3 regions of the Idiomarina sp. OT37-5b genome follow, and region 1 is predicted to be linked to each of the others. Evidence: predicted binding sites of a transcription regulator. Region 1 holds the regulator's gene; each other region holds the start of a gene.
What was found. Region 1 encodes LexA, which represses DNA repair genes until DNA is damaged. Its sites were predicted from a motif close to TACTGTATNNNNATACAGTA; they were not measured.
Positions count from the first base shown of each region.

Region 2: umuD (translesion error-prone DNA polymerase V autoproteolytic subunit) is a predicted target of LexA. The motif match lies at 1,902-1,921, and genes of this name have one in related genera.
Region 3: C5610_RS13325 (ImuA family protein) is a predicted target of LexA. The motif match lies at 1,335-1,354, and genes of this name have one in related genera.

Region 1 covers NZ_CP027188.1:199,196-202,478, forward strand. Annotated here, with positions in the region: gene coxB (cytochrome c oxidase subunit II) at 1-894, opposite strand, end outside; gene C5610_RS00975 (SOS-response cell division inhibitor) at 1,211-1,663, opposite strand; gene lexA (transcriptional repressor LexA) at 1,660-2,277, opposite strand; gene plsB (glycerol-3-phosphate 1-O-acyltransferase PlsB) at 2,431-3,283, shown strand, end outside.
Region 2 covers NZ_CP027188.1:1,209,318-1,212,600, forward strand. Annotated here, with positions in the region: gene umuC (translesion error-prone DNA polymerase V subunit UmuC) at 185-1,480, opposite strand; gene umuD (translesion error-prone DNA polymerase V autoproteolytic subunit) at 1,458-1,883, opposite strand; gene C5610_RS13800 (TonB-dependent receptor plug domain-containing protein) at 2,077-2,751, shown strand; gene C5610_RS05640 (TonB-dependent receptor) at 2,717-3,283, shown strand, end outside.
Region 3 covers NZ_CP027188.1:2,846,035-2,849,317, forward strand. Annotated here, with positions in the region: gene C5610_RS13320 (Y-family DNA polymerase) at 1-724, opposite strand, end outside; gene C5610_RS13325 (ImuA family protein) at 721-1,317, opposite strand; gene C5610_RS13330 (acyltransferase) at 1,465-2,385, shown strand; gene C5610_RS13335 (mechanosensitive ion channel family protein) at 2,391-3,283, shown strand, end outside.

The DNA of each region.
Region 1 (3,283 bases):
GCCTGGAATACCCTGGCCATTTGCCTGGTGACAGGCTGCACAGGTACTGTTGTAGATTTTTTCACCCATGGCCATCAGCTCATCCATTGACATTTCCATGTCCAGTAACTCTTGCTCACGCTCGCGTGCGGCAATTTGTTCGGCTTCGGTTTCTTCAACCCATTTCTGATACTCAGCGGGCTCTTTGGCGATGACAACAACAGGCATAAAGCCATGATCTTTACCACAAAGCTCAGCACATTGACCGCGATAGATTCCGGGCTCCTCGACACGCGTCCAGGCTTCGTTAATAAAACCGGGGTTGGCGTCCTTTTTGACCGCAAAATCCGGCACCCACCAACTGTGAATCACGTCGTCAGACGTGACCAGAAAGCGAACTTTCTTACCGGTAGGGATGACCAGCGGATTATCCACCTCTAGCAGGTAGTTTTCGCTTTTCTCAAATTTATTTTGAATTTGTTCCTGTTGCGTCGCGAGGCGGCTGAAAAACTCAACTTCATGTTCGAAGTACTTGTAATGCCATTTCCATTGCGAGCCGGTAATTTGTACAGTGACATCGGCGTCGCTGGTATCTTCCATCGCGATCAGGGTAGATGTCGCCGGTATTGCCATGCCGACCAAAATAAGGAAGGGGATGATGGTCCAGGCAATTTCGACCTTCACACTTTCGTGGAACTTGGCAGGCTCTCGTCCTTTTGACTTGCGGTGACGAATCATAGAAATGAACATCAGGCCGAAGACAATAACTCCAATGACACAACATATATAAAAAATGGTCATGTGGAGGTCATAGACACGGTTACTGACGTCGGTGACACCTTCCGTCAGATTGAGGCGATTTTGGGCTTGCGCAGAAAACCCAAACAAAGCCAGTAGTGCCAACAGCGGCTTCATTTTCACGTGACTTCTCCTCTTATTCTTCTTCTAGCACGGCTTTTTGTAAAAACACGTGCGGGCGATGAAGAACAAAGAGGTAAGCAGAAAAAGGAACAGCTTCTCCCCAGAAATCACTTTCTCTACCAACTCTTTGTTGTAGTTTCGTTGTTATATTAATTTATATAGTTGGGTAGTATCATTTATTAACGAATTTACACACAAAGATCCAGATCAATCTTACCGATTGCTTGAAAAATAATCAAAATTGTAAAAAAAAGGCTACCCGAGGGTAGCCTAGATACATTATCCAATGGTGGGGATACTGAGATGGGGCTCAGTGAAGGTGAGGGAATAATGTATCTTCTTCAAACAGGAAGCTTTTTGTCTGACTAAGGCGGCAGGCCATTTTAATACGTTGACAAAAGCGTTGCTCCAGTCCGTCCAACCAGCCAACAATCACCGCGCTGGTGCCTGCAAGCGTGGCTTGCTCAAGCGCCCATTCACGCTGTGTGTGATCGCCTGTGCGCAACCAGCGAATGCGCTGTTTTGGAATGCCGGCCGCGAGCAGTTCTGCAATAAATTCACGGCTGCCGCCCACGATGGTTATCCATTTCTCAGACTCGCCGTTTACACAGGCAGCAACAACTTCCGCGTGCTGGTCGTTAGTCGGATTAAAGGTAGCCTCGGATGCGATGACCGATGAAACCGCCGCCTGTTGGGAGGCTGTTTGACCGGCACTTTGCCACAGGCCGGGGTGATGTATTTTGGTTGTATGCTGAAACTTCATAGTGATGCTCCATTACGAATAACACCGACAGCTAAGCCCTCGATGGCAAAAACTTGAGAGGATAAATCGACAATAATGGTCGAGAATTCCTCATTTTCTGGATGAAGTAGCACTTTTCGACCTTTTTGCTCAAATCGTTTAACCGTAACTTCATCCTCGACACGGGCGACAACCACCTGCCCGTTTCGTGCTTGTTCGGTTTTGTGAACCGCTAACAAGTCGCCGTCCAGAATGCCAATATTACGCATACTCATGCCGTTCACTTTCAACAGAAAGTTGGCAGCGGGATAGAACATATTTTCATCGACCTTAAAGTGGCCTTCGATATGCTCTTGCGCGAGAATCGGCGAACCGGCTGCCACTTGCCCGATGAGCGGCAGACCCTCTTCAATTTCAAAATCGTCGGCCACCAAACGAATACCGCGTGACATGCCTGGCAGTATTTCAATGACGCCCTTACGAGCCAGCGCCTTGAGGTGCTCCTCTGCGGCATTAGCTGAGCGAAATCCTAATTTCGCTGCGATTTCGGCGCGCGTAGGGGGCATGCCAGTCGCCTGCAAATTGTCCTTAATTAATTCAAGGATCTCGGATTGTCGTGGTGTTAATGGTCGCATAAGAGTACCTGTTTATTCGTACAGTATACTGTGAGTATATACAGGTATTTTTATTTGGCAAGAATTTTTCTTTGTGTGTTTTTTGTCGTTGCCCAAGATCCTGTATACTCTACCGTTCACTACTGTTTTAAACGCTTTACGCTCGGGAATCGAATGGCTAATCAGAGTTGGATTTATGCAGTTATAAAACACCCTTTACGCTGGCTAACGCGTTTTATTGCGATCGCCGATGAGGCAGAGGCTGGTGACGCGAGCGTAAAGGATAAGCCCATCGTTTATGTGATGCGCTCAACCTCACGCGCTGATTTTTCCATTTTGCAACGGGCCGCAGCCAGTAAGTCGCTGCCGGATCCGCAGCAGCCACTAACCATTAACGGTAAGTCATTTGCGCGGGTGATGTATCTGGAAGAAACCCATTCTGATTCTTCTCAACGAGCGATAGGACAGTTTCAGGAACTGCTCGAAGCTCACCAGGCCGATCCAGAGCTGGACATTCAGCTATTGCCGGTCGGTATCTTCTGGGGACGCAAACCGGGTCAGGAGGCACGAGCTGGCTCGGCGATGACCGGTGATCTGGACAATCCGGGACATCTGCGCAAGTTCTGGCTGGTACTGTTTTCCGGCCGGCAGGTGTTGTGCCGTTTCTCACGCAGTGTCAGCCTCGGCACCATGGCGCGGCAAAGTGGCAGTGATTTTAAGATAGCGCATAAATTGGCGCGCGTGGCGCGGGTTCATTTTGTTCGTATGCGACACGCGGTGGCCGGACCTAAGCTCAGTGACCGCAACCAATTGATGCAGGAGCTGATCCATTCGCCGGCATTAAAAAAAGCCATTGCCGATGAGCAGCGCAGCAATAAAGTGTCTGAGCAGGAAGCGCGCAAAAAGGCGCTCAGCTACATCAATGAGATCGCGGCAAATTACAGCTCAACTCTGGTGCGCGTGCTGGATCGATTCATGACCTGGATGTGGAGCCGAATTTATAACGGCATTGATGTGCGCGGCGGTG
Region 2 (3,283 bases), 1.0 Mb from region 1:
GCTTAATAGCGTCGGAGTCTTAATTTAAAATTCCGGTTAAAGCGCACGTCCAAGCAATGTATAGCTCATTTAATCAGAGCTTTTTTCAAAACAACATCGCCAGGAACAGGCTCTGCTGCGCCTGAATTTAATTGTGCGGCACGATCTTTAACAACCGACAACTTAAGTATGTTCACTTATATTGTCACTTAACCCGCGGTATCTCTGCCCACCTCGTGGTGTAGGCCGGCGACAGCCGCTCGCGCTTCATGTGCCAGGCGGATGATGTTTTCTGTGAGGCAAAATACAGTGCGCCGGTTTTTCTGCCGTTCACTTTATCCAGGACGTTCATCAATGCGCGGCTTTTCGGTTTGGGCTCGTTGGTTTCAAACAGCGACGCCTGAAACACCCCGGGTTGATAAAAATCGCCAAGCATCACACCAGCTTTGTTGTAGTGATAACCCGCCCTGAAAATACGTTCAGACAGGCTTCGGGTCAGTGCCAGCAACTCACGGCTGTCCTGAGTCGGTTGCGCCAGGGTGTGGGTGGTGGAATTACTGTACTGCGGTTGTTGCGGTTTAAACGGATTGGTGCGCATAAATACCGTCAGTTGGCGGGCGGAATGGCGCTCGTAACGCAATTTTTCCGCCGCGCGCACCACAAACGACGCCAATGCCGCCTGAATCTGCTCCAACGCAAGCACCGGGGTACCGAAACTGCGCGACACCACGATTTGCTTTTTGCTCGCCGGTAGCGTTTCCATTGCCAGGCAGGATTCACCGCGTAACTCACGTGCGGTGCGCTCCAGCACTACCGAAAACTGCTTACGCAGGGTTTTAAGGTCAGCCTCCGCCAACTGCAGTGCCGTGTTAATTCCCATCCGTTGCAGCCGCTCGCTAATACGCCGACCAACGCCCCAGACTTCGTCGACCGGTGTTATCGCCAGTAACTTGCGTTGTCGCTGCGGTTGGCTCAGATCGACCACACCACCGGTCTGCGGATACTTTTTAGCGCCGTAATTGGCCAGCTTTGCCAGCGTTTTGGTCGGCGCTATACCGACACAGGAGGGGATTCCCACCCAGGCACCGATGCGGTTGCGTAACTGGTGACCAAAAGCATCCAGTGAGACAGAGCGACCCAAACCGGTGAGATCCGCAAAGGCCTCGTCGATGGAGTAGATTTCCAACCGCGGCACCATGGCTTCGATGGTCGACATCACTCGATTCGAAATATCCGCGTACAGCGCGTAGTTGGAGGAAAACACCTCGATGTTGTGCTGCTTAATCAAATCATCAATCTTAAACAGCGGTGTGCCCATTTTTATACCAAGCGCTTTAGCTTCAGCAGAGCGGGCCACCGCACAACCGTCGTTATTGGACGCCACCAGCACCGGCCGCTGGCGCAGATCCGGCCGAAACAACCGTTCACAGGACACATAGAAGTTATTGCAGTCAATTAACGCAAAGCACGGCGCCGGCTTAGCGGAAGCGATGGATAACATGGCTGACTACCCCAAACACATCCAGTTCGGCATCTTCCGTTAACACCAGCGGCGGATAATTCGGGTTGTGCGACAAAAGCGCCGGGTAGGGCGTTAACTGCAACTCCTTTACCGTCAGTTCGCCGTTCCAGCAGGCGATAATAATGTCACCCGCCTGTGCGGTTAAAGCACGATCGACCACCAACACATCGTTGTCATTAATCCCCGCACCGACCATGGAATCGCCGGTCGCGCGCACAAAATAGGTGGCCGCCGGGTGCTTAATGCACAGTTCATTTAAATCCAACTGCTGCTCGACATAATCCTGCGCCGGTGACGGAAAGCCTGCCTGTACCGCTTCCAGCAGATAGGGGATTTGTAGCTTTGGATACACGCCTGCGCGACTGATGATTTCTGCTTTCATACTACCCTATAAAACAACAACTGTATGTTTATACAGTATCGGTGTTTTGTTCACGCAAGGCAAGGCCATTATTGCATTGACCGATCAGCAAAACCTTCCAATAAGACCTTAATGCAAATCATTGGCATTTGCATAAAAAGACACTACAATCGCCTCCGTTAAAAACCTAGAATCAGCCAAGGAGAGCATTAAAGTGCGCAAATCGTTTCATGTATTACCCGTCGCGTTCGCTGTTCAGATGGTGTTGAATCCGGCGTTGGCGCAGGACTCACAGCCAACTGAGCAGGAGCAAGCCGAGCAAAACCTCGAACGCATTACCGTTACCGGCAGCCGTATCGTTGAAAGTTTTGACGAAGTACCGGCAAGCATTACCATTATTGACCGTGACACCATCGAAGCCAATTTACGCGTCAGCTCAGAGCTGCAAAGCCTGCTTGCGCTGGCGGTACCGGGCATGGCGCCGAGCACCGGAAGCTCAAGCAATTTCGGCCAAACTCTGCGCGGACGTAACATGCTGATCATGATTGACGGCGTACCACAGGACACGCCATTACGTAACGGCGCACTGGGCATCCGCACGCTCGATCCGGCCAGCATTGAGCGTATCGAAGTACTGAATGGCGCAACCTCTGTCTGGGGTAACGGTGCCGCCGGCGGTGTTATCAACTACATCACCAAAAAGCCAAGCGGGCAGGGCAGCACGGTTAGCCTTACCCAGGCGGTAAAAAGCAGCCTGGTGAAAACCGATGACAGCCTAGGCTATCGAACCGTGGTTTCTGTTGACGGCAGCGAAGGCGCGCTTGGCTTTGTGGCCACACTCGCCCAGGAAAAATATGGCGTACAACGTGATGGCCAAATATCACAATGACGCGCTGTTCACCAACACCTCACTGACCGTTGATGCGTACCAGCAGAAAATCGACAACGTGTTCTTCTGGTCGCCAACCCTGGGTAACCCGGACGCGGGTTATGACGGAGGACAATCGGCGATTTTGTCCGAAAAACAAGGCTTCCGCTCGGTCTTCACCAGCGACGTTAACATCGGCGGTATCTACGCCACCTTCATCTACGGCCTTGATCTGCTCAACGACGTTACCTCGCAGCCATTGCTGGACGGCCGTATCTGGGTACCGGAAATGGACATGAGCTCGAAAGCCGGCTTCTTACAAATCAAGTGGGAACTGGCACAGGACTGGACACTAAAAGCCGGCGTACGTCGTGAAGACATTTCAGTCACCGTCGATGATTACGAAACCTTACGCCTGTGCCGCGACGCAACAACCTGTTCAACACCGATGCAAGTGTCGGGGGGCGACATGGATTACGCCGCAACCACCTATAACGTCGGCTTGCGCTACCGCTATTCGGACGCCTTCTCGCCATTCGCCAGCTACTCCGAA
Region 3 (3,283 bases), 250 kb from region 1:
CATAAAATCGTTCGGCCGGCTGGTAAAAATGGACAGAAGATTTTTGTTCCCCCCGTAACACCGCTAATGCTTTAACCAGTTCATTGCCAAAACGCTTGCCGATTTGCGCCGTCGGTATTTGAATAAGGTTTTGTAGTGTTTTGATGCCGGTTTTTTTGAGTTTCTCAACGCGTTTTGCGTTCCACCCAAACTGTTCTACCGGCAAGTCAGCTAATGCTTGGTGAATATCCCAGCGATCTGTGGATAATTGCTCGACACCTGCTTGTGCGAGGCATTGTGCTGCTTCAGGGCTATAAGCCAGGCTTAAGCAAGCATCTAATTCAAAAGCCTGAAATTGCTCTTGCAGATGACAAACCAGAGGATCCATTCCCTGGTAAAGTCGCAATAAACTCTCAACGGCTATCGCAATCCCCTGAGGTGGAAAAAGCACCTGCTTATCAACCGACTGATAAAGCTTATCCGCAAGCTGTTGCAGAGCCTGGGCTTCTTTTTTCATAGAATACTGCCGACAAATAAGTTCTGGTACCAAGCTTTGCGCCAGCGCTATGCTCTGACCTTTTTCAACACCGGCAGCTACGGCTTTCGCATTACATTGAACAATGGTTTCTTTATTTGTCTGGCCGTTATCATAGAACGCTAAAGGGTAGTCATCGACAACGGGATGGATACGACACACCGTATCCATTAACAGTTGCGGAAAATGGCAGTATAACCACAGGCTCATAAAGCAATCTTCTGCACCGGCCAACCATAACGGCGCTTAACGATGTCCACTTCAAAACCCCCATGCTGTAATGCAATCCGGTTGGTGTAAGAGCGAGCTTCAGGTTGTGATTGTATCCCGGTAAAAACAAAACCAGGTTGATGCCCACTTTGAGCCGCTTTATACCAACGGCGAACTTTATTGGCATCGATGTCTTCCTGAGAACCCCAGAATAAAGCGATTCCGGTACCACTTTTTAATACTTGCTCAAAAGCCCAGGCTGCATTCTGTTGCTGCGCCTGCACGATAATCTGTAATGAAGGCTCTGCTAATTGCCAGCTCAGCCCTGCTGCCGAAACTAACGCCGGTGGATTAATCCAGAACACCGGCACTTGTCGAACCAAAGCCTGCTGTAACAATGGTTTGATCAACCCATACTCGGTGAATTCATTTTGTCGCTGGCATTCATGTAACCCATCTAACTGCCAGCCTCCGCCCAACTGTTTATCCAAAACATCCGAGCCACTGTGCAAGTACTCTTGCTGTTTTCCTGAGCTAGGCCGACCTTGCCAGAGCAATCCTTTATCAACCAATTTTTTAAGTTTTGGCTGCATAAGAACCTCCAAACAAATACTGTACATATATACAGTATACCAACTTTATTGTTTTTACAATAAAAGGTGTTCAGAACAGACATCGTTCATTTGTTCCGTTATGATTTAGATCAGATTAAACAGGTCGCTATCACACAGGGTTAACGCATGCTGACAAAGTTACTCATTCCTTTTCGCGTAATCATTAACTTTCTCTGGGCTCTGGTAACAACCGCGATGATTGGGGTAGCCATTATTATTGTCGGTATTTTTAAACTGCTGTTGCCTATTGCGCCGGTTCAGGCTTTGCTGTCAACCGTTGCGAATGGCCTGTTCCGGCTATGGGCTTATGCAATGTCGATGTTATTTCAGCTAACCCAACCGATGAGCTGGCATATTGAAGGCGATCTGGCATTACATAAAAAAGGCTGGTACATGATCATGGCCAACCATCGCAGTTGGGTCGATGTGTTTGTCTTGATGCACCTGGCCAGACGCAATATGCCCATGCCACGTTTCTTTTTAAAACGGCAGTTGCTTTGGATCCCAATCGTAGGGTGGGGTTGCTGGGTATTGGATATGCCCTTCATGCGACGTTACTCTAAAGATGTGATAGCAAAAAAGCCTCACCTGAAAGGTCGTGACATAGAAACCACACGTCGCTCCTGCGCTAAGTTTAAGCACATTCCGACAACCGTCGTTAACTTCTGCGAGGGCACGCGCTTTACACCGGAAAAACATCGTCAAAAAGACAGCCCTTATCGTTATCTGCTGCCACCTAAAGCAGGTGGTACAGCTTTCTCTTTACAAATCATGGGTGATCAATTTGAGGCGATTTTGGATATTACCATTGCTTATCCCGGCAAAGATGATCGCCCGGTGGTATGGCATTTACTCAGCGGGCAACTGAGAAATGTTTACGTACATGTACGCACTTTACCCATCAGCGCCGATCTCATCGGTGACTATGGTAACGATGAGCAGTTTAAAACCCATTTTCAAAAGTGGCTGAATCAACGTTGGCATGAAAAAGACGCTATTATTGAAGCGTTGCACGAGAAAATGGAGCAAGCCCACCAACAAAGGTAACGACTATGGATTTAGAGTTCGTCACTGCATGGCTAAACAAAACGGGCTTTGAACAAGGCGTTATTGAACACCTGGCGATCGCTATCAATATCGTGCTTATTGTCTTGGCCAGCTATGTCGCATATGCGGTTTCACGCTTCTTTATTGATCTGGCCATCCATCGATTATTAAATAAAGCCCCCGAGCGCTGGTACAATGCGTTGGTCAACAGTGGTTTCTTCAAACGCTGCGCAAACCTGGCTCCGGTACTGGTCATTAACGCCTTCATTCCGGTCATCTTCGTTGAGCGTTTTGAAACCTGGCAAGACCCTCTGCAAACCGCTGTCAGCATTTATTTAACCTGGATAATCACCAGCATTCTAACGGCCCTGGCTAACGTGGTGCACATAGCCTACGAATATTCCAGTAAAGCCAAAGAGGTGCCAATAACCGGGGTGATTCAGGTTATTAAGCTGATCCTTGTGCTAATGGCCATACTCATCACTGTTGCCATCATCATGAATAAGTCACCGATGTATCTGCTCAGTGGTTTTGGTGCCATGACCGCAATTTTAATGGTGGTCTTTAGAGACACTTTAATGGGCTTTGTCGCCGGTGTGCAGCTCGCCACTAATCGCATGGTCGCGATTGATGACTGGATTCAAGTACCGGATTCAAATGTCGATGGCGTGATCAAGGAGGTCGGCCTTATCACGTTAAAGGTCGAAAATTGGGACAAAACCACAGTGTACTTGCCGACCTATGTGCTTATCCATCAGTCCTTTAAAAATTGGCAAGGCATGATCAACGCGGGTGGCCGCCGCATGATGCGATCGATCATGATTGATTTGGACAGCACGAGCCAACTTAACGATGAAAAACTAACAGCATTAGTCGATACGTATTTTTCGCAAGACCT